Regions from separate parts of the Planococcus sp. VCh962 genome, predicted to be linked through region 1. Evidence: riboswitches for the same ligand, from Rfam matches in the RefSeq annotation. Region 1 holds a riboswitch; each other region holds the start of a gene.

Region 1 (7,888 bases):
TTACACCATCGAACCGGTGGTTGTAGCAGTTGGTGAAGCATCCGAAGTCACCATAACCGATTTGCGCATGCTTGCGAAAAGTGACAGCCCGACAAAAGAAATTAGGGGCAAGGCCGTTACTATACAGCAGCCTACATTGTTTGCCGGCAAGCCGGCTACTTTCTCTTTTGATTTAAACGGAGAAACCCCTTTGCCGTATTTGGGTGCATTGGGACATGTCGTTGTGCTGGACGGACAAGGGAAGCAATTTATCCATGTGCATCCTGCATCAACAGACCATCCTGTGTTCCAAACCCAATTTCCATCTTCAGGATTCTACAAACTTTGGGCGGAATTTCGCTTCGCTGATACGGGAGTCCTCGCCTTTCCTTTTATCGTGGAAGTTGCTGAACAAAACAACTAATGTTCCCTTATTCCTTTAGAGATGGCTGAAGTTCCTGAAAGGATGCGTTCTTCATGAAGGAAAACAAACAAGAAACATATATACCGGCGCTCAAATACCATTGGCTGACTCGCTTTTATGATCCGTTAATTGCCTCGGGAATGCGGGAAAATAAGATGAAAATGCATTTGATCAATCAAGCTTCCCTTCAATCTGGTGAGGTGGCATTGGATTTGGCATGTGGCACCGGGACACTTGCCCTTTTAATCCAGCAAACACACCTCAATGTACAAGTGATGGGCGTCGATGCTGATCCGCAAATATTAGCCATCGCCAAAGAAAAAATGAAAGAGAATCGAATCAATCAAGTTTTCTTTAAAGAAAGTTTTTCTGATCAGCTTCCATTTTCCGCTGACCAGTTTCATCATGTATTCACAAGTTTGTTTGTTCACCACTTGACGCTCCAGAAGAAAAAGGAAACATTTGAAGAAGTGTGCCGAGTTCTCAAATCAGGCGGCCAATTTCATGTCCTTGATTTTGAAAAACCGCAAAACGCCTGGATGCGCGCAGCATTTCTCCCTGTCCAGTTCTTGGATGGATTCGAAACCACTTCACCGCATGTTACAGGGATTATTCCGTTCTTGTTAAAGGAGACCGGCTTTGCGGCCATTGAAGAAACCGGAAAATTTTCGACGATTGCCGGAACAATGAGGGCATACAAAGCTTATAAACCTTGAACTGTTTAAGTTTCCTAAATGTTTCTTTTAAAGCTTATTGAAAAGGATGCAAATTAAAAGGGAGAAAACATGCTGATAGAAAGCATGTTTTCTCCCTTTTCTAATAAAACTTCTCCCTATTTTTGCTTTACTTCTAATAATTCGTCAATGTAAAAATGATTATCTATCTTTGCGAGTTGACCAAATGATTTGATTTTCCCTTAGCTTCTCTGGCTTTTAATTCACGGCGAAGCACTTTTCCACTGATCGGGGTTTTGGGCAGCTCTTCGAGAAATTCAATTTCCCTCGGAGCAGCATGGGCCGCAAGCCCGCTGCGCACAAATAAGCGCAATTCTTCTAATAACCCGTCGCTTTCCTCATACTCTTTGTTCAAGACGATAAAGGCCTTCACTATTTCCCCTCTTACGGCATCCGGCTTTCCAATAACACCCACTTCGGCAACCGCTGGGTGTTCAATCAGCTTACTTTCAACTTCAAATGGCCCGATTCTTTCCCCTGAAGAGTTGATCATGTCGTCACTTCTTCCTTGAAAAAAAACATATCCGGTTTCATCGATTGTTGCCAAATCGCCGGATAAATACCAGCCATCAAACGGGAAATACGACGAGTATTTAGCCGGATCTTTCCACACTTCACGCATAATCGATGGCCAGTTTGCTTTTAGGGCCAATTGGCCGACAGCCCCCACTTTTAAAATTTCACCATCATCGCCTAAAATAGCCGCTTCAATTCCTGGGAACGGTTTTCCCATTGACCCGGGCTTGATCGCTTCAGATGGCAAGTTGACGATTAACTGAGCTCCTGTTTCCGTCATCCACCACGTATCGTGGATGCGGTTTGAAAGTGTCTCTATTCCCCATCTCACAATTTCCGGGTTCAATGGTTCACCGACGCTTAGAATATGCCGGATTTTTGTAAGATCATAGTTCTTTGTCAGTTCATCGCCTTGTGCCATCAGCATTCTGAAGGCCGTCGGTGCGCTGTACCAGACCGTTACACCCGTTCGCGCTAAAATGTCATACCATTCTTTGGCGCCAAATCTGCCTCCGTGAATAACAGTCGTCGTGCGGTTCAGCAATGGAGCGAACACGCCGTAGACGGTCCCGGTTACCCATCCTGGGTGGGCCGTGCACCAATAAATATCGTCTTCTTTTAAATCCAATACCCATCTGCCTGTGATGTATTGCTGAATCATCGCCCGATGCGCATGGATTATTCCTTTCGGTTTGCCTGTCGATCCGCTTGTATAATGGATATTCAATCCATGCTCAAGATCTACCCATTCAATTATGTTTTCTTCTGCTTCAATTTTCCTTGCTTCTTCAAATAGAGAGATTTCATCTCCCGTACATTGTTCCGGTTCAGCTGTAATTAAAACGGTTGTTAAAGATGGCAATTGATCCCGCTGAACCCGTTTCACCAGTTCAGGTGATGCGATCAAAAAAGTTCCTCCGCAATCCTGGATTCTTTCTTTTACGGCATCTTCCATAAATGCTTCAAAAAGCGGCCCTACGACAGCTCCAAGCTTTATGGCTGCCAGCATCGCAATATGGCAATCCGGGTGCTTCGGCAAAAATACAAATACGAAGTCTCCTTTTTTCACCCCTCGATTTTTCAACACCGTCGCCCATAAATCCGATTTTTCTTTTAATTCACGATATGTAAGTTTGTATTCTTCGTTGTCTCCAATATAATGAAGTGCAGTTTTTTCACCATATCCTGCTTCAACATGCCGGTCTGCACATTCATAGGCCATATTCACTTTTCCTGTTTGGGACCAGCTAAAATTCGACTCGACTTCTTTCCACGAGAAAGCTTCCCTGTTCGACAGCTCTTCTGTGATATTATAATTATCCTTTTTCGGATAAATGATCGTACTGTTCGCCATTTTACTCGACCGCCTTTCTAGTTTGCAGTAATTTCAGTATCTCTGATTTTTTCTCCGCAAGAAGTACACTTCCGCGATCTCTCGGTTTTACAGCTTCCACTGCCAATTCAGCTTGAAGATAACCCGGCTGGCCGCCCAAGATGAAGATGCGGTCGCATAAATATAGGGCTTCGTCTATGTCATGCGTCACAACCACCATCGTGGATAGTTGCTTCTTTTGGATTTCCAATAATAAATCCTGCAATTGCATTTTAGTGAAGGCATCCAGTGCACTAAAAGGTTCATCTAATAGCAGAACACCGGGTTGCCCTATCAGCGCGCGAGCGATTGCCGTTCTTTGAGCCATTCCACCTGATAAATCTTTCGGGTAATAATCTCCGAAATCGCTTAACCCCACTAAATCCAAGTAGTCCTGAACTTCAACTTTATTTACATCTTTATTTCCAAACAAGATGTTATCTTTGACCGTGAGCCAAGGCATAAGCCGGGGTTCCTGAAAAATCATGCCAATGGGCTGCTCGCCCACTTCAGCAATTTGTATTTTTCCGTCGAAGTCCTGATCCAGCCCAGACAAAACCCGAAGAAGAGTACTTTTCCCGCACCCACTCGTTCCCAGAATGCCAACGGTCTCACCTTCTTGAATAGAAAAGGACAGATTTTTGAATCCAGCCAGTCCGTTATTGAACGTTCTTGAGGCCTCTTTCACTTCCAACATCTTGACCACTCCTCTTATTGTTGGTTCTGTAAATTATCCTGCCATCTCAATGCACGTGCTTCTAACCCTTTCAAGAGAGCGTCCGTGGCTTTCCCGAGTATGGCAAACAGGATGATGCTTGCCATGATAAGTTCAGGCGAATACGTATTCTGGCCTACAACCAGTAAATAGCCGAGTCCTTGGCCGGCACCCATTAATTCAGCAGCAACTACGAACATCCAACCTAAACCGACGCCGCTGCGCAAACCTACAAGAAAAGACGGCAGCGAAGCCGGCAAAATGATGCGGCGCACAATTTGGAATGAAGTAAAGTGATAAATCTTTCCTACTTCTATCAGCTTCCGGTCTACCCCTTGAATACCAGAGACGATATTCAAATACACCGGAAAGAAAACACCGACCGCAATTAACAGCACTTTGGATGGTTCTCCGATTCCCATCCATAAAATGAATAATGGCACCCAGGCAAGGGAAGGGATGGATCTGAAGGCTTGGATTAATGGATCCACAAGCTGTTCAAACCATTTGAAATAACCTACGAAAGAGCCCAATACAAGCGCTGTGAAAGCCCCGGCAAAAAATCCGATCAATACCCGAAGAAAAGTAATGCCGATATGCCCCCAAAGGGTTCCATCTTGGGCCATTTCTAAAATCTTTTGAAAAATAGTGGTAGGGGCCGGAAAAACATAGGTGTCTATCAAGCCAAAACGGGCGGCCGCTTCCCATGCGACCAAAAGAGCGATCGGCAATACCGAGCCGAGTACAAGGCCTCTTGCTTTAGTTGAATCTGCATGGGATTTTGACTTTTTATTTTTCTCTATCAGAAATTCGTTTGTTTTAGCATTGACCGTCATCCAACTCGTCCCCCTATTCTGTTGCGATCACTTTTTTGGCAAATCGATCAATGATTAATTCATTCACTGTTTTTTCGATATCTTGATCGCTTTTGATCACATTTTCTGCCTTCAAGACTTCGCCTGCCTCTTTTAGTGCCTCGATTTGTTTATTACCGGGAATCGGGTCAGAAAAATCATTTCGCTCGATGCTCTTCTTCGCCACTTCCAACTTCATGTCCGCTTGCTTTGCTAAGATTTCAGCTGCTTCATCCGGATTTTCCACAACCCATTTCCGTGCTTTTTCATATACCTCAATTACTTTTTCTACAACTTCCGGATTCTGTTCTGCGAACTCTGATCGCACATTCAATGTGCCATATGTATTTTTATCGTGATCACGCACAAATAAATTTGCACCAGAATCAACTTCAACTCTCGCCATATGCGGGTCAAGGCCTGCCCACGCATCCACCTGTCCAGTTAACAAGGCATTGGCACCATCCGCATGCTGTAAATTCACAATTTCCAAGTCCTTCGATGAAAGACCGGCTTCCTGCAGTGAGCGCAGAAGGAAGATATACGGATCCGTCCCTAAAGTTGCGGCAACTTTCTTTCCTTTCAAATCTTCGACTGTTTTTATCGGCGAATCTCCTGTCGCTACCAATGCAGTCCATTCTGGTTTCGAATAAATATAAACCGACTCGATCGGTGACCCATTCGATTTTGCGATTAATGCCGCTGCTCCCGCAGTAGAGCCAAAATCCACGCTTTTAGAATTTAAAAATTCCAAAGCCTTATTGCTTCCTTGGCTAAGAACCCATTCAACCTCAATGCCTTCTTCTTCAAAAATTTCTTCTGCCCATCCAAACTCCTTTAAAGCCAAACTCGTAGGTGAGTAATATGCATAATCAAGAACTACCTTTTTCAACTTTCCTTGTTCTTCCCCTTGTGCATTTGAACAAGCCGTCAGGATAAGTGACGCACTTACAATAAACAAAACCAATGCAATAATTTTCTTCATTCCGATTCCTCCTAAAATAAGTTTTATTTTTTCTTTAAAGTTTTGAAGACTTAACCAATTCGCTTACTAGGTTTTACCAAATAGACTTTCCTCCTTTTTTAGATTGAACATACAAAAAGCCCCCTTCAATTAAGAAGAGGGCAATAAATCCTCCTCTTATCTTTCCGATTCCTTCGAATCAGTAGGATTTAGCACCTTACCAGAATATAATTCTGGTGGTTGCCGGGCTTCACAGGGCCTATTCCCTCCGCCGCTCTTGATAAGAGTACTATTCACTTTTAAATGTACAAATTTTCAATCAATCGAACCATTGGGAATTATCATACAATAAGATTAATTTAAAAGTCAACTAATTTTTGATTTTTTTTACTTTTACCTTAATTTTAAAACATTGCTTGAAAGAATTTACATTACTATTTTTCATTGCTCAATTTCCATTCTACTCCAGCCCTATCCTTGAATGGACCCGATCATTTTCCTTCTGGCACTGGAAGATTATTCGTTGTTCCGAATTCAAGCTCTGCAAGGGCTTTCCCCTCTCATGCGGTCGAGCCAGTATATTTAAGTTGCTAGTATCACCTAGGTTGCAGCTGCTTTTTTCTTCATTAGTGTTCTTCGACTTTTATTCGTTTGCAGCATTAAGTGAAATACCTCTTAACTTGATTTGGAGTGACGAATTAGCTTGTCTAGCTCTTCTTCAATTCTTTTCACATCATATCTTTCAAACAAGGGCTTGATATTCGATATTTCTTCTGCTTCGCAAGTTGTATACTCCCAAGTCAACTTCTCGATTTCTAATATTCCTTTTACTTTTTCAGTTGAAAACGGCAAAAACGGGTTCAATAATTGAATGACATTGGTGATAATCAGCACGCAATTGGCAATCGTTTGGTCGCAAGAAGCTCGATTTTGCTTTAATTCCTTCCAAGGTTCTTTTTCATCAAAGTATTTATTGGCATATCGGATAAAGGAGAAAACTTCTTCAATTCCTTGTTTAAAATGAGCATCCTCTATTTTTTGGCCCACGCTCTCATATAGCCCTTCAATTCTACGTTTTAAATCCGGTTCTATTTCCGCTTTCGGGATCCTTCCTTCATAGCTTTTTTCAATAAATTTGAGGGTGCGGTTGATAAAATTCCCATATGCACCTAACAGTTCACTGTTATGGCTATAAATGAATTCCCTCCAGGAAAAATCCGTATCCCGGTTTTCCGGTGCATTGATCGACAGGAAATAACGGATCGAATCCGGATCATACCTCTCCAGAATATCCGGGACCCAAACCGCCCAGTTTTTACTCGTCGATATTTTTCGCTTTTCAAGCGTTAAGTATTCATTGGACACAATGTGAGTCGGCAGCCCTTCAACCCCGATCCCTTTTAAAATAGCTGGCCAGATAATGGAATGAAAAGGGATGTTGTCTTTGCCGTGTACGTAGTAAGCAATAGTTTCTTCCTGCCAATACTCCTGATCATCCTGCTGTTTTTCTTCTGCCCATTGCCGGCTGGCTGAATAATAACCCGAAACAGCTTCTATCCAGACATAGACCTTTTTATCCTCATAGCCTTTTACCGGCAAGGGCACGCCATTCGGCAAATCCCTTGATACGGCCCGGTCCAGCAGCCCTTCTTTCAAATAACGTTCGGATAAATGGATTGCATTTTCGCGCCAGGCATTCTTCTTTTTTGCTTCTCTGACGTAAGCCGCAAGTTCTTCCTGAAAAGCACTTAACGCGAAATAGAAGTGTTCCGTCTTTTTCACGGTCGGGACATTCCCGCAGATTTTACATTTCGGCTCCAATAAATCCAACGGATCCAAAATCGTGGAACAGTTGTCACATTGGTCTCCACGGGAAGTGTGTGAACAGACTGGGCAAATTCCTTCTACATATCGATCTGGAAGAAATTGCTGGTCGTATTCACAATACATCTGATCAATTTCCTTTTTATAGATATGGCCATTATCCATCAAAGTTAAAAATATTTTTTGGACCGTTTGATGATGAAAAAAACCATCTGTCCTTGTGTAGATATCATAGGTGAATCCGAGCCGGGAAAAATCATTTGAAAATTCTTGGTGATAATGGTCTGCTACCTCTTTTATGGTCTTTCCTTCTTGATTGGCCCGAATGGCAATCGGCGTCCCGTTGCAGTCGCTGCCTGAGACATATAAAACGTTCTCGCCTTTTAACCGGTAATACCTTGCCAGTATATCCCCTGGCAGCAATGCTGCGATATGTCCCAAATGCAATGACCCATTTGCATACGGCCATGCTCCACCAATAAGTACGCTCATACTTTCCACTCCTT
Region 2 (7,888 bases), on a different contig from region 1:
TTTTCAAGGACGTGGAGTTTTATGGATAAAAAAGAAATAAAAAAACGGCGGATGTGGACGTACTTTATTGACGCTACTGAAGAATTGATCAAATCGGAAGGCCTGCAGCAGGTCACCATCCGTAAAGTGGCGGATAAAGCCGGCTATAACAGTGCGACGATTTACAATTATTTCGGTGAATTATCGCATCTGCTATTTTTTGCGTCATTAAAATTTTTAAAGCCTTATATTGAAACAGTCACATTGGAGATGAAGAAAACGGACGAACCCATTGAGAAATACTTGATCGCCTGGGAAGTCTTCAGTGAATATTCATTCAAGTTCCCCGACATTTTTCAGTCGGTTTTCCTCATGGACCTCGGAGAACATCCCGAAAATCTGCTGGCGCATTATTACGAGCTATACCCGTCGGATCTGTTGGCCGTTCCGGAAGAACTGCAGCCCGCTTTAATGGAGCGCAGCATCGATAATCGGGGGCGCTTTGCCATCAATGCCATTGTCAGAGCAGGATTGCTTGATGAAACACAGGCAGAAGAACTGAACGAATTAACCAATCTGGTTTGGCAGGGCATGTTCAGCAACGTGCTGAACAACCGCAATCATTACTCTGCCGAAAAGGCCCATGAAGTTACAATGAAATACATCCGGGAAATCGTCAATGCCAAAATTACTGTGAAGCAGTAACTCATACCAGGCGAATTTCATTTAGAAATTGTTTTCTTCCCTCTTCAATTCTTCTATAATGAAAGAAGTCTCACTAAAGAAGGAAATGAAATATGGAACAAACGTTATGGTTTATTTATGCAGCATTTTTAGGCACGGCCACTATTGGCTTCATGATCCACAGCCGCCATGCGGACTTTCCGATCAAATTCGATTTGGCTGTATCCGTTGTTACATGGGTCGGGTTGTTCGGGTTTGTGACCAATAACCAGATTCTTGATCCGCTTGTGTGGAAAATCGTCTTTTTCGGCGCCCTGCTCTGGGATGTCCTTTTTGCATTTAAATTGAAAAGCCGGTTTGAAGCAGAAGAACCGGAAGCGGCAACCGGTACCGCCGGCACAGTGTTCATGGCAATCTCGACGGTCATCCTGCTCGGGCCTCTGTATTACGGCCTGTTCCAATATGCGTTTTAACAAAAACAAGGAACTCCTCATAATGGGAGTTCCTTGTTTTCAATTCATCCAGTTCATGCAGCTTATTTCATAATGCCTGCTGCACTGTTTTCCCTCGTTTTTTTGCCACTTCCGCAAGCAGGCTTCCGCCAATCATGAAGACGAAGCCGAGCGCGGAACTGAAGAACATAGCCTGAAAGACGTGTTCGACAATCCCTGAACTGGTCAACAACATGTAACAGCCCGCTCCACTAACGACCGAAGCGATGGCTCCGGCTTTATTGGCATGCTTCCAGAAATAGCCGAGAGAGATCGGCGCTGCGATTCCGCTGATGATGGCGGATGTACCGAAACTGGTCAGCAAGGCCAGTGATTCCGGCCGGCTGAACGACATATACAGCGATGCCAGCCCGATGAAGATCAAGGAAACTTTCGAGGCTTTAAGCACTTTACCATCGAGTTCCTGTTCAGACAGGTCTTTGTTTTTGTACAGCAGTGGTACCGCTAAAACTTTATAAAGGTCATTGCCGATGCTGTTGGTGATGCCGAGATACAGGCTGTCGGTTGTCGACAGGATGGCGGAAATCAATCCCATGACAAGCAAGGCAACGATGACAACCGGGAAGGCTTCCATGATATAGGCCGGGATGGCACTGTCCGCTGAAGCGAGACCCGGCAAGATAACGCGTGCCGCAAGGCCGGCAAAGACCGAAAAGACGGATAAGACGAAGAGGGAAAACCCGGCTGATAAAGTGAAGGTCCGCAAATCCTCTTCTTTTTCAACGGTCAACACTTTGTTCATCAAATGCGGCAGCAGTACGAATGAAAACAGCAGCCACTGGATGCTTAAAATAGCAAAGCCGCTATAGAAAGGGCCACCGTTTGAGAGCGGTGCCACCAACGCCGGATCGATTGCACGGAGTTCCGAGTAAAGTGTTCCGAAGACATTCATGCCCCCACCAATCGTCCACAGCAGCGAGAGGAACAGCAGGATCGAAACAACCGCCATCGCGGTGCCTTGTATACCGTCACTGACTATCTGGGCAAAAGCGCCACCGAGACTGACGTAGACAATGGTAATGCCGACGCCGATCGCAATGCCCCACATATACGGGATGCCGATGACCGTTTCAAACATCGTGGCAAGCCCAACATTCTGGCCAACAATATAATAGATATTGAACAATACCAAAAGTGCCACGAGCACTTGAAGCGTTTTGCTATTATAGCGATTGCCGAGCCATTGTGGAAGGGTCAGGCTGCCGCCATTTTTCTGGCCATAGCGCCAGAAGGTCTTCGTGAACAGCAGCAAACCGAGCCATGTGACGCCAAAGCAGCCAATGGTGTACCATAATGTCGACAACCCATATGTATAGGCCCAGCCCGGGACGCCGAGGAATAAATTCGCGCTCGCGTAGGAAGCGCCGAAACTCAGGCCGACCAAAGACGGCCTTATTTTACCTTTAGCAAGGGCAAAGCCTTTCATCGAACCGCTGTGGACAGCGCCTTTCTTGCCGAGCCACGTCGTCCATGCAAAATAGCCGACAAGCATTACGATAATAAATGGCAGTAGCCATGTTGTATTTTCACTCATTGCTTTCCTCTCCTTTCTGCTTCGTTTTTGGATAGATCTTATCCCATAGTGCCAGTCCGGCAATCCAGAAAACCGCGACTGCAATCCAGTAAGCTGTAATCATGTCCACTCCCCCTTAGTTTTCAACCGGCTGGTGCAATTGTTTGTAGCTTGCTCCGGGATGCGTTTCTTTCAATCCGGTCTGGCCTTTTCCATAAATTTTTTCGCGATATGTGCCTTCTGCATATTCTTTCTGGACAAGGCCGCGTTCCTGCAGGACAGGAATGACGAGTTCAACAAAGTCCTTAAAACTGCCAGGGGCTAGCGTATAGGCGAGGTTGAAGCCGTCAACGCCTGTTTCTTCCGCCCAATATTCGATTTCATCCGCAATCTGTTCTGGAGTCCCTACTGCGACGGGCCCTCTGCCGCCAATGCCGACAAATGTGGCAAGTTCACGGATGGTCCATTTGCGGTCCGGATCGGCACGTGTAAATACTTCCACCGCTGACTGCATGGCATTGCTTTGGATATACTCCAACGTGTCGTCAGGATCATAGCCTGAAAAATCGATGCCCGTCCAGCCGCCGAGCAGCGCAAGAGCTCCTTCGTAACTGACGTAGCTTTTCAGTTCCTCGTATTTGGCTTGCGCTTCCTCTTCCGTCTTGCCGACGATGGCCGTGAATGTTGTATAGACGATGACATCTTCGGGATTGCGCCCGTTTGCCTGGATCCGTTCCCGCAATGCGGCTACTCCCTTTTTCACTACTTGGGTTGTCGGTCCCGCTGTGAAGACGGATTCCGCATGCTTGGCTGCAAATTCACGGCCGCGCGGTGAAGCGCCTGCCTGAAACAACACCGGTGTACGCTGCGGCGAAGGTTCTGACAAGTGCGCGCCAGGCACTTTGAAATATTTCCCTTCATGCCGGATGTCATTGACCTTTGAAGGATCGGTGTAGACTTTCGTCTGTTTATCGCGGACGACAGCGCCCTCTTCCCAGCTTCCTTCCCATAGCTTATAGCAGACCTCCAGAAACTCAGCTGCGAAGTCGTAGCGCTGGTCATGGTTCATTTGATCTTCCAGACCGATATTGAGCGCAGCACTTTTCAGATAAGAGGTCACCACATTCCAGCCGATCCGCCCTTTCGTCAAATGATCCAGTGTCGACATGCGCCGCGCAAATGTATAAGGATGTTCATGACTGACCGAAGCTGTGACCCCGAAACTCAAATGTTTAGTTACTGAAGACATCAGCGGCACGACCAGCAGCGGATCATTGACCGGAGACTGTACGGCATTGCGGAGCGCGGCATCCCGGGATCCGTTATAAACGTCATAAGTACCCAGCACATCCGCCAAAAACACCGCATCGAATTTCCCTTTTTCCAAAAGCTTGGCAAGTTCAATCCAGTATTCACTGTCTGTGTACGTATGGGAACGATCGTCTTCATGTACCCATAAGCCAGGGGACTGGTGCCCACCCGCACATACCATTTCAAATGCGTTCAAGTAAATCCGTTTCTTCGTCATATTCTTCCTCCTCATTTTTAATCGTTAAATTTATGCGGCACCGACAGCAGAAAATATAAAAAGCCCTCTTTTTCTCAACAATCGAGAAAAGAGGGCTGCGTAAATGGACAGAATCCGCTCTCTTATCTCCCAAGAAAAAATCTTGCTGGAATTAGCACCTTTCCGACAAATGTCAGAGGTTGCTGAAGCGTCAATGGGCCAGTCCCTCGGCTTCTCTGGATAAGATTATTAAATTTAAATCCAATCATAATACTAGGAAATATTAAAGTCAACCAAACATTTCAAATTTTATAACTACTTATTCCGGTATTAATTTACAGGTTTTTCTTTGAACCTTTTCCCTGTCGTGTTTAAAGCGCTTTCTAAAATTCTTAATCTTTTTATTTTACCGTCAACTTTTCCACATTGTTTATTGCCATCCATTATTAAAAATTCTATGATGGAACTACTACAGGTTAAGGGGTTGAGGTTATTGCGTATGACAGACCGGTTTTCAATTAATGAGGTGTTGAAAAATCACAAATGCTAAGGAGACTGACATGACAACCATTACTTCAAACCTTTTTACCGGTGAAAAGCTGAAGCTTTCACTGCCGCGAGAAGAAGACACAGACATCATGCTGCAATGGGGAGAAGACGCGGAATATCTGCGGAACGTCGATACCGAGTTCGCCCTTCCCCGCAGCCGGGAGCAGCTTTCTGGTGAAGGCGCCCCGAACCCTAATGAAGCTTATTTCCGACTGAGAACAATTAATGGAGACCGTTTGATCGGCTTCATTGTTATCCACTCAATTGAATGGAATAACCGCGCCGGGATGATGGCCATCGGCATCGGGGATGCCGCGGACCGCAGCAAAGGCTACGGATCGGATGCGCTGAAACTGATTCTCCGCTATGCTTTCCATGAATTGAACCTGGACCGGGTCGGCCTCGAAGTGATCGAGTACAATAAAGGCGGCATCCGGGCATATGAAAAAGCGGGCTTTCAAATAGAAGGCCGCAAGCGCTCGATGGTTTACCGTGACGGCAAACGCTTTGACGTCATCGTGATGGGGATTTTGCGCCCCGAATGGGAAGCTATCCATTTCGGAAATTGAATAACGGCAGCCCGGCATCATTTGAGATGCCGGGCTGTTTTGGATTTAATGAATCTGTTTTTCAAATAAAACAAAGCGGTCATTGTACTTGGAAATCCGGTGCAGCAACATCAAATTGACGATCAGAAGCCCTGCTGAAATCAGCAGCGTCAGCTGGATCCCGAGCAGGAACAGCCCACTGACTTGTCCAATTAGCATTCCAATGACCGGCAGCACGATGACGCCGCCGAACAACTGAAACCTTTTAAGCGATAGTAAAACAGTCCATCCCGGTTTGGAATGGATCGCCTTTCTTAGACCAATAGCTATTCTTATAGCTGGTTGATGATTTCCGCCGGATTGATTACTGCCTGCCCACAATCCGGATTTTGCAGACGTCCACCTCGTTTCCGTTGGAGCCAAGCAGTTCTTTCAATACACCGGTTCTTCTATCCGCATCCGCTTCCAGTCAATTTCTTAATTCTCATTTATGAACTTCCTCCTTTACAGCAGACAAGTTTTCAATAATTGCATCTGTTACTGCCTGAGTGTCATGCGTCCCTCCGATATCACGTGTCATGATGCCTTGGCGCGTCGTTTCAGCAATAGCCCAGTTCAGCAGCTCCGCTTCTTCCTTAAGCCCAAGATGATCAAGCATCATCGCTACACTGCCAATGGAACCGATTGGATTCGCGATGCCTTTGCCTACGATATCTGGCGCGGAACCGTGGACCGATTCAAACATGCTTGGAGTATTCCGCTCCGGGTTGAGGTTTGCGCTTGGCGCGAGACCCAGGCTGCCTGCAAGCGCGCTGCCAAGGTCGGATAAGATGTCCGCAAACAAATTAGAGGCTACCACAACTTCGAGCTCTTCCGGCCGCAGGACAAAATGAGCTGCTACAGCATCGACCAAGCCCTGTTCCGCCTCGACATCCGGATATTCCTTGCTGACGCGGACGAATACTTCATCCCAGAGAACCATGCCGTACTGCTGGGCATTGCTTTTTGTCACACTCAACACCTTTTTGCGCTTGCGTGTACGCGCCAATTCAAAAGCGAAGCGGATGATCCGTTCACAACCGTGCTCGGTAAAGAGCGCGGACTGCACCGCCACTTCCTTGCCAAGGCCACGGCCGGAGAAGTTCCTGCCGCCGATCCCTGAATATTCACCTTCGGAATTTTCACGGACAAGCACCCAGTTTAATTTATCGACATCCGGATGATTGAGACGTCTTGGCACTCCTGGCAAAAATTCGATCGGCCGCACATTTGCCCACTGGTCCAAACCCTGGCAAATTGCCAATCGCAGTCCCCATAAGGAGATGGAATCCGGCACTCCAGGAAAGCCGACTGCTCCAAAATAGATGGCGTCGTACTCCTTCATCTTTTCGACACCGTCTTCACCCATCATTTTGCCGTGTTCCAGGTAATATTCGCATCCCCACAAAAATGAGTCTTTCTCAAAGGCAAAACGCCCTCCTGATTCTGCTGCCAAATGGTCCAAGACCTGAAGCCCAGCCGCGACGACTTCCTTGCCGATGCCGTCTCCAGGTATTACCGCCAGCTTGAACTTTTTCGTTTCACTCATCCAATGCCCTCCTTTTAAGAAGCTGTTAAACGATATCGTACTGAATAGCTCTTTTAGATTACTGAGTCAGATATATTATATCTTGCTGTATTAATTGATAGTTCCGATTCCAGCGCATAACCTATTCTGTATAATGTCGCTTCATTGAATTCTCGTCCAATCAGCTGAACCCCTATAGGCATCCCGTCAGCAGAAAAGCCGCAAGGCATCGATAAACTGGGAAAACCGTTAAGATTTGTCGGTGCCGTCAATTTAATGATTGACCAGCGAATATGCTGGCCGACGTACTTTTCAAGATCAGCATGGCGTTCACCAATTTTAGGAGGCAGGATAGGCAAGGTAGGTGTTAAAATTACATCTACCTTATCGAGTATTTGATTGAACTCTTCTTTAGCAAGTTGTCTGGCCTGTAACGCTTGGGCATATTCGTATCCTTTCGTCTCCAACGCAGTAAACAGTCGTTCTTTTACTTCGTCATCCCATATATCGGGATAATCGTTTAAATTCTGCTCGTGAACTGCAAATGCCTCGCTTCGCAAAATAGCTTTATGCGCATCAGAGAATTTTTCAATATTCGGTAAATCCACAGGACTAATAACAGCGCCCAGATTCCGCAACACTTCGATAGTTTTATCGATACTTACTCTTACTTCCTCGTTCATGTCCTCAAAAAAGAACTTAGAGGGCAACCCGATTTTCACCCCTTCGATTCCTTTATCAATATCTCTCAAAAAATTTTCCGGTTTATGCTGAACGGAAGATGGATCAGCCTGGTCGTATCCGGCAAGAGCATTTAAAAGAATTGCATTATCCATTACAGTCCGGGTCAGAGGTCCGATAGTATCCAGTGTCCAAGAAAGAGGATAGACGCCGTGCTTACTGATAAGTCCGTAAGTTGGTTTCATCCCGACAACACCGCAGAAGGAAGCGGGAACCCTAACCGATCCCCCTGTGTCAGTACCCAAGGAACCGTAGCACAAACAAGCCGCAACTGCAGCAGCAGATCCG
Region 3 (7,888 bases), on a different contig from region 1:
ATATCATTTTTCCATTTTGTAGCCAATTCCCCATACCACCTTTAAATATCTCGGATTTTTTGGATCTGCCTCAATTTTTTCACGAATTTTACGTATATGCACAGCTACAATATTTTCAGCATTATAAGCTGGTTCATTCCAAACACGTTCATAAATCTCACTAATTGAAAACACCCGGCCGGCATTGGTCATCAATAACTCCGTCACTTTAAATTCAATCGGCGTCAATTTGACCGTTTCTCCGTGAAGTGATACATCTTTCGCTTCCGCATCAAGCACCAGTCCCTCTATTTCAATGCGCGAGGTTTTATCTTGATAATTCCCAAGCGTGACGTAACGTCTTAGTTGTGATTTCACCCGGGCAACCAGTTCCATCGGATGGAACGGCTTCGTCACATAATCGTCCGCTCCTACTGACAATCCATGGATTTTATCGGAATCCTCCACTTTGGCACTTAGCATGATGATCGGGATATTGCGCTTTTCCCTGATTTTAAAAGTTGCCGAAATTCCATCCATTTTCGGCATCATGATATCGAGAATCATGACATGCACTTCATTTTCTTCAAGCAGTTCAATTGCTTCATAGCCATTTGCCGCTTTCAGCACTTTATAGCCTTCGTTCTTCAAATAGATTTCAATGCCATCCCGAATATCCTGGTCGTCATCTGTCACCAGCACTGTATGCACCATTCCTTGCACCTCTTCCCTCTATAAACCTAATTGTAAATGGAAAATCTTAAGCAGAGCCTAGCAGAAATATGAAGAAATTCTTAAGAAAGCGGCGTTTTTTCCAAAGAGGCAGCTTTGCTTTTCGCGCCACTCTTTTTTCGGCCGAATGTCAAAACCAGAATTCCACCCAAAAGCAGCAAAACTCCGAGCCAAGCAATCCCTGTCAGCACTTCACCGACAATAAAGACCCCTAAAAGCGCCGCTGTCATCGGTTCAGCAAGCGACAGTGTTACTGCTGAAGAAGAAGGAATGAGCTTTAATCCGCTTGAGAACAAAATATACGAAAGGCTTGTAGCGCCTAAGCCGAGATAGAAAATAACTCCTATGTTCTCAGGTGCTGCTATGTATGACAAATCAAAAAAGAATAAGAACGGCAGCAAATACAAAGCACTTAATGAGAAAATCACGGCCACTGATGGAACAGCGTCCATTCTTTCCAATACTTTCTTGCTGATGAGCGCATAGGCGGCAAAAGACAATCCAGCACCAAGGGCCAGCAAAATGCCAATCGGATTGATCGCCGGTGCGTCCTTATCGGCAAACAACAGCAAACAGCCGATAATAGCCAAGCCGGTCGCCATGGCCCAAACCCGGTCCGGCTTCTTTTTCAATACAGTCCATTCAAGGATGCCCGAAAAAACCGGCGCACTGCCGATAGCTACGACTGTGCCGATGGCGATGCCCGTCAATTGGACCGAAGAGAAAAACAATGGCTGGAACAAGGCCATCGTGGCTGCTGATAAAAAGGCAGCTTTCCAAGGAATCGACCGGAACGCCAATTTTTTCGTCCATAAAACGAAAGCCAATAGCGTAAATCCTCCAATGCTCAAACGAAGGGCACCAATCGTTAAAGGATGTGCGGTTCCTTCAATGAAACTCTGGGCAGTCCCAGTTGTTCCCCATAGCATTGCTCCTAGCAAAACCCATATATACGGCCAATAGTTCACATTAAACACCCCTTGTATTCTATCAATGTAGTAAACCTTATCATGAATTTTATGGTTTGAGATACCCTGTGCCATCAATTATAATAAAAGAAAAGAGAGGAGATGATCACATGTATATGACAATCCCGGAAACTGCCGTTTTTCTATCAATGCCTGAAGAACAAGTGATGAGTTATGTGCTCGAAGGCCGTATTCGCGCAGTCAATGACGGAGAACAGTACTTGATCAACACCTCACAGTTCGAAACGCATTTCCAGCAGCTTGAGTTAGCAAAACAAGCCCTTGAAGAATGGCGTGCCATGCCTATTCCGGACGATGTGGATATTCAAGACGAAGATTAAGCAAAAGCATCTTAGCCGAGATTTCGGCTAAGATGCTTTTATATTTTTTATTTAGGGTAGCGGATATACTGGCGCTGGCCTTCGATGATTTTTTTATTATCTTCGATCATTTTATCGTAATTCAGCTTTTTCATGTTTTCAAAATCTTCATCTGCAATCACATTCAAGCCATTCAGGTTCTTGCGCATTTTTTCCGTATTGTCGGTGATGCCTAGAACAAACTTCTGCAGTTCTTGCCCAAGCCCATTCCAGCCTTCAGATTTTTTAAGAAAAGAAGCAAAAGATTTGATTTCAGCGTTTTTTTCCAGCAGCAACTGTAAATTCATGTATTGATACAGAGTCAGCAGGTTTGCCGTTTCCTGTGTCTTCATGACGTCTGCTTCAACAATTCCCTTGCGGACTAATACGTCATTTTCGTAATAGTTCTTGTAGTCTTTTATTAATGAAGTCAGGTTCTGCTGTATCTTCCATAGCTCTGCAAAAGCTTCTCTTCCTTCTAAAACAGCTGAATCCTGTGTAGCAACAGGGATGCTTAACGGTTTTGTAAAATATGCTGCGTTTATTTTCAAATAATCCATGCCAATATTGAAAATATTATTGCTCAAATCACCGAAAAGAGCTAAATGGCGTTGAGCTTCCAGCGCTTCGTCGCGGTCTTCTTCACCTGGGGTCACATAAGCAGTTGCAACAGACGCATTGTTTTTAGTGAATCCAGCCATGTAATAAGGCTTGCCATTCACCATCCAATAAATCGGATTTACAAATATGCCTTCTGTCCATTTTTTATGCTTCTTAACTTTTTTCAGGAGCTGTTTCGTCGACTCTTCATGCACAGGGCTTCTCTCCCTTGTTCAATATTATTCACTGCTGATTTAATGGTACCACATTAAATGCTCATTGTTATTATATTCCAAAATTTTTCATCGCCCTGCAGCTGATCTCTTTTCATTCTGGTAGCCTATTCCATTTAAAAATGTTAAATTTTCATTTTAAAATTGTCGCATTAAAGAGAATCATATAAAACCGATTCTCTCAAAAAAGAAAAAACTCATGCTAAGGCATGAGTTGGGGAACTACTAAATGATTCAATTTCTTTTTGATATGGTTGCTCCATTTCTCAAATTCCACGAGAAAACCATCGTGTCCAAATTGCGTTTCAACGATTTCCCAAGAGGCATTCGGCAGCCCTTGAAGCCAAGGGATCAATTGCTCACTCGGATACAGCAAGTCTTTTGTAAAGGATAAAGAAAAGATTTCCACTTCTATTCTTTCTTTTGATACATCATGGGTATTCATCGCTTTCAGCAAGGTCAAGTAACTATTGGCATCAAAACGCCTAGCCAATTTTTTCCCTTGATAATCGAGATAAGATTCCACTTCAAAGCGTCCCTCATTGGAACAGCGCCGAAACCTTTGATCAAACAGGTTGCCGCTTCGGTAAGTAACCATTGCGGCCATGCGCGCCAATTCAAAGCCTTTCAGTTCAGAGGAATCCGCATAATTTCCATTATTGAAAAACGCATCATTCTCTATCGCTTGAATGCCAAGCCAATTAAAAGCTACTCCATAATCACTGTATGCCGGTGTAACAGCGAGCGGAAGAATAGCATCCACAAAGTCCGGGTATAAATGTCCCCATTCCAGCGCCTTCATGCCGCCCAGCGATCCCCCGAGGACCGCTGTCAGATGAGTGATTCCTAATTCCTTTAGCGCCTTATACTCTGCCCGCACCATATCACGGATGGTAAGGTCCGGAAACGAAGCACGGTATGGCTTACCGGTTTCCGGGTTGATGGACATTGGCCCTGTTGATCCGTTGCAGCCACCCAGCACATTAAACGTAATGACTTGAAAAACGTTTGTATCCACGGCTTTCCCTGGTCCGATCAATCCTGACCACCAGCCCGGATTTTCAGCATTGCCGACTGCAAATTGATCACCGGTTAAGGCATGGCAGACGAGAATCACAGGAGCATCTTTTTTGCCACATCGTTCGTAGGCAAGCTCTACGTTATGCAAGATTTCCGTCGACTCCAGGGTCAGTGTTCCTATGGATACTGTCGTCATTTCCGTCGCCTCCTATACGTTCTCGAGTACCGCTGCCTGAATGGCTTGTTCAAGGTCGGCAATCAAATCTTCCGGATTTTCCAATCCTACCGATAAGCGGATCAATTCTTCTGTAACGCCTGATAATTCCAGTTCTTCTTTTTTCAGCTGCTGATGCGTTGTTGAGGCCGGATGAATGATCAGCGATTTCGCATCTCCGACATTTGCTACATGGGACCATAACGCAACGCTGTCAATCACTTTGCGTCCAGCTTCGCGTCCGCCTTTGACGCCAAAATTGACAATCGAACCGTATCCGTCTTTTAAGTATTTCTGTGCCAATTGATGAGACGGATGATCTTCAAAACCGATGTAATTAACCCATTCCACTTGAGGATGGTTTTTCAAGTATTCGGCTACAATACGGGCATTGCTGTTGTGGCGTGGAATACGCAAATGCAAAGTTTCCAGTCCCTGTAAAAACGCGTGAGCACTTTCGGCACTTAATGTCGGACCGAAATCACGCAGCAATTGGACACGCAGCTTAGTCGCGAAAGATACACCTTCCACATCGATGCCGAAGCGGATGCCATGATAGCTTTCATCCGGCTGCGTATAGTTCGGGAACTTTGGATTGTTCCAGTTGAATTTCCCGCCATCTACAACGACACCGCCGATAGTTGTCCCATGTCCGCCAATCCACTTTGTCGCAGAATGGATGACAACGTCAGCGCCGAATTCAATCGGGTTGCTTCCGTATGGTGAAGCGAAGGTGTTGTCAATCAATAAAGGAATTTGATTCTCATGGGCAATATTTGCCACTGCTTCAACATCAAAGACATTCAAGCTCGGATTTCCGATGATTTCCCCAAAAATCGCTTTTGTCTTATCTGTAATGGCTCCACGGAAGTTTTCCGGATTCGTGCCATCCACGAATTTAACGGTGATGCCATAACGCGGCAATGTGTTGGCAAAAAGACTGTATGTACCGCCGTAAAGATTGGCGTCCGCCACAATTTCATCGCCTGCTTCTGCTATGTTCAGGACAGAAAAAGCAATGGCTGCCATTCCTGAAGATAAAGCTACCGCTGCTGTTCCGCCTTCAAGAAGCGCCACGCGCTGTTCAAAAACGTCAACCGTCGGGTTCATGATGCGTGAGTAAATATTTCCTGTTTCTTTTAACCCGAATAAATTCTGGGCATGCTCCGTATTTTTAAACACATAAGAAGTCGTTTTATGGATGGCTACCCCTCTGGCTCCAGTTACTGGATCCGGTTGCTGTGCCCCATGCAATAAAAGCGTTTCAGGTTTAAAGTTTGTCATTTTGTTTCCTCCTAAGGTTTTTTTGATGGAAACCATGGTTGAGGAGGAATAGAAAAAAGCCCCCTTCACTTAAGAAGAGGGCCGTCATATACGGATTGCCTCCTCTCATCTGCCAGATCCCGTCGTCCCGGATCTGTAGGATTTAGCACCTTTCCAAGCGTCGCTTGTTGGTTGCCGGGCATCATAGGGCCTATTCCCTCCGCCTCTCTTGATAAGAGTATTCAGATTTAGTTTTCCATCATGTTGAGAAGTATAAAATAAAACAAATAATTTTGTCAAGTGCATTTTTTCAAAAGATTTTGAAACCTATTACTTTTTTATACGTTTACAGTAATAGAGGTGAACAATAATGATTGTATGGATTGCACTTGCACTTATTTTAGGTTATTTGATCGGCTGTCTGCATGGTTCTATTGCTGCCCAGCTGCTGTCCGGCGTAAATGTCAAAAAAGAAGGCGTCAAAAATTCAGGAGCATCAAATGCAGCCATTGTTCTCGGCTGGAAATATGGAGCACTGGTAGCTTTTCTTGATATTCTTAAAGGAGCGGCTGTTGTGGCAGGTTTCCGCTTGTTGCTGAGCGGCTCTTCTTTCCCTGATGAAATGGTTTGGATGCTGCTGTTCTTCGCAGGAGCCGGTGTCATTTTCGGCCATAACTTTCCGTTCTATATGAACTTTGATGGCGGAAAAGGAACGGCTTCTGTCATCGGCGTCATGTTAGCCCTTGATTGGAAGCTTGGCCTGGCCGGCGGGCTGCTGCTTGTGCTGGCAGCGCTGGCTACCGACTATTTGGTGGTCGGAGTTCTCGTATTATACGGCATGTTTTTTGCCATCGCCTACTGGCCGGCTGAAGGGTTATGGCCTTTAGTAACAGCCTTCGCCTTGTTTGCCATGGCGCTCTGGAAGCATCTCGAAAACATCGCACGCATTAAAAATGGAACAGAAAATAAGGTCTCTTCTGTTTTCCGGAAAAAACCGGCCGGCTCCGCCTAAGATGCCCGCCGCTCTTGGGTCAACTCATATTTTTCTGTATTAAGTTAAATTTTTATTGCAAATCCCCTTGACTTATTCGTTATTTCGCAATAAAGTAAACATTACAAATCGAATAACGTACATCACTTTCTTATCCAGAGAAACCGAGGGACAGGCCCTTTGACGTTTCAGCAGCGGATTCGCTATATGCGAAAACTGTGCTAACTCCTGCAAATGCGATTTTGCATTTGGAAGATGAGAGCGAGATGGTTTCATGCCGAAGCCTTCTTTTTTCTTGTCGATAAGAAAAAAGAAGGCTTTTTTTCGTTCAATAATTAGGAAAGATAGAAAAGTACGCAACAAGATTTGCAGAATTCCCACAGCAAGAGGAGGCAGACAGATGATTCAATTTGAAAGGGTTGCAAAAACCTACCAGTCCGGCAAACAGGAAATCCATGCATTGAACGGGATTGATTTAACTGTCGAAACCGGTGAAATATATGGCGTCATCGGGTTCAGCGGCGCCGGCAAAAGTTCATTGATCCGAACGGTCAATTTGCTGGAACGGCCAACAACCGGCCGGGTTTTAATACACGGCAAAGACATATCTACTTTATCCAGCAAAGAAATACGGGAAACACGGAAAGACATCGGAATGATTTTCCAGCACTTTAATTTGCTGAATTCGAAGACCGTTTTCCACAATGTAGCCATGCCGCTTATTTTAGCGAAAACGCCAAAAAACAAGATCAAAGAGCAAGTCAAAGATCTGCTGGACTTTGTTGGCCTTGCTGACCAGGCTGAAAAGTATCCGGACCAGCTCTCGGGTGGACAGAAACAGCGTATTGGCATTGCCCGCGCACTTGCCACTAATCCTTCTGTTCTCTTATGTGATGAAGCAACGTCAGCCCTTGATCCGCAGACGACGCAATCCATTCTGGAATTACTCCGGCGCGTCAATCGTGAATACAATATCACTATATTATTGATTACGCATGAAATGGGTGTTATTCGTGAAATCTGTGATAAAGTGGCTGTTCTCGAAGCAGGAAAAGTGATTGAACAAGGAAGCGTATTCGACGTATTCACTAAACCGCAACATCCCACTACCCAAAGGTTTGTCCGGTCAGTGATGAACGATGAACTCCCAGAATCATTGCTTAACCAGATTCAGGATCCTAATCGCAGCCATGCGATTTACCGCATCCAATTTACCGGATCTGCGGTCGGACAGCCATTGATGTCGAGAGTTTCCCGCGAATTCAATTTGGATCTCAATGTGCTGTTCGGCAATATTACAGAACTGCAAGGCTCGCCTTACGGCAATCTGATTGTAGAGTTTTCTGGTCCTCCTGTTGAAATCCAGCAGGCCTTAAAAGCTATCCGGAGCGACACAGTCAAGGTTGAGGAGGTAGCAAACTATGCTAATTGATAACGAACAAATTTTAGAGGCCCTTTGGGAAACGGTTTATATGACGGGAGCTTCCTTTTTCTTTTCATTGATCATTGGATTCCCGCTTGGCATTTTG

What was found. Region 1 has a riboswitch for S-adenosylmethionine ahead of AC3AQ9_RS04620 (aliphatic sulfonate ABC transporter substrate-binding protein). Riboswitches for the same ligand answer to the same signal wherever they lie in the genome.
Region 2: linked by a shared signal. The riboswitch ahead of AC3AQ9_RS12585 (LLM class flavin-dependent oxidoreductase) and the one ahead of AC3AQ9_RS04620 (aliphatic sulfonate ABC transporter substrate-binding protein) in region 1 are both predicted to bind S-adenosylmethionine.
Region 3: linked by a shared signal. The riboswitch ahead of AC3AQ9_RS09215 (O-acetylhomoserine aminocarboxypropyltransferase/cysteine synthase family protein) and the one ahead of AC3AQ9_RS04620 (aliphatic sulfonate ABC transporter substrate-binding protein) in region 1 are both predicted to bind S-adenosylmethionine.

What each region holds. Positions count from the first base shown of each region.
Region 1 covers NZ_JBYLHS010000001.1:910,344-918,231, forward strand. Annotated here, with positions in the region: gene AC3AQ9_RS04595 (DUF8832 domain-containing protein) at 1-403, shown strand, start outside; gene AC3AQ9_RS04600 (class I SAM-dependent methyltransferase) at 457-1,119, shown strand; gene acsA (acetate--CoA ligase) at 1,283-3,007, opposite strand; gene AC3AQ9_RS04610 (ABC transporter ATP-binding protein) at 3,009-3,722, opposite strand; gene AC3AQ9_RS04615 (ABC transporter permease) at 3,737-4,576, opposite strand; gene AC3AQ9_RS04620 (aliphatic sulfonate ABC transporter substrate-binding protein) at 4,590-5,579, opposite strand; SAM riboswitch class I at 5,733-5,845, opposite strand; gene metG (methionine--tRNA ligase) at 6,234-7,874, opposite strand.
Region 2 covers NZ_JBYLHS010000003.1:265,553-273,440, reverse strand. Annotated here, with positions in the region: gene AC3AQ9_RS12600 (TetR family transcriptional regulator) at 22-684, shown strand; gene AC3AQ9_RS12595 (hypothetical protein) at 777-1,136, shown strand; gene AC3AQ9_RS12590 (sodium:solute symporter family transporter) at 1,204-2,709, opposite strand; gene AC3AQ9_RS12585 (LLM class flavin-dependent oxidoreductase) at 2,825-4,216, opposite strand; SAM riboswitch class I at 4,336-4,442, opposite strand; gene AC3AQ9_RS12580 (GNAT family N-acetyltransferase) at 4,765-5,313, shown strand; gene AC3AQ9_RS12575 (hypothetical protein) at 5,359-5,715, opposite strand; gene AC3AQ9_RS12570 (tartrate dehydrogenase) at 5,777-6,880, opposite strand; gene AC3AQ9_RS12565 (amidase) at 6,934-7,888, opposite strand, start outside.
Region 3 covers NZ_JBYLHS010000002.1:377,857-385,744, forward strand. Annotated here, with positions in the region: gene AC3AQ9_RS09190 (response regulator transcription factor) at 4-693, opposite strand; gene AC3AQ9_RS09195 (DMT family transporter) at 774-1,679, opposite strand; gene AC3AQ9_RS09200 (helix-turn-helix domain-containing protein) at 1,790-2,020, shown strand; gene AC3AQ9_RS09205 (hypothetical protein) at 2,068-2,853, opposite strand; gene metX (homoserine O-acetyltransferase MetX) at 3,074-4,087, opposite strand; gene AC3AQ9_RS09215 (O-acetylhomoserine aminocarboxypropyltransferase/cysteine synthase family protein) at 4,100-5,389, opposite strand; SAM riboswitch class I at 5,492-5,607, opposite strand; gene AC3AQ9_RS09220 (glycerol-3-phosphate acyltransferase) at 5,739-6,380, shown strand; SAM riboswitch class I at 6,508-6,621, shown strand; gene AC3AQ9_RS09225 (methionine ABC transporter ATP-binding protein) at 6,760-7,791, shown strand; gene AC3AQ9_RS09230 (methionine ABC transporter permease) at 7,781-7,888, shown strand, end outside.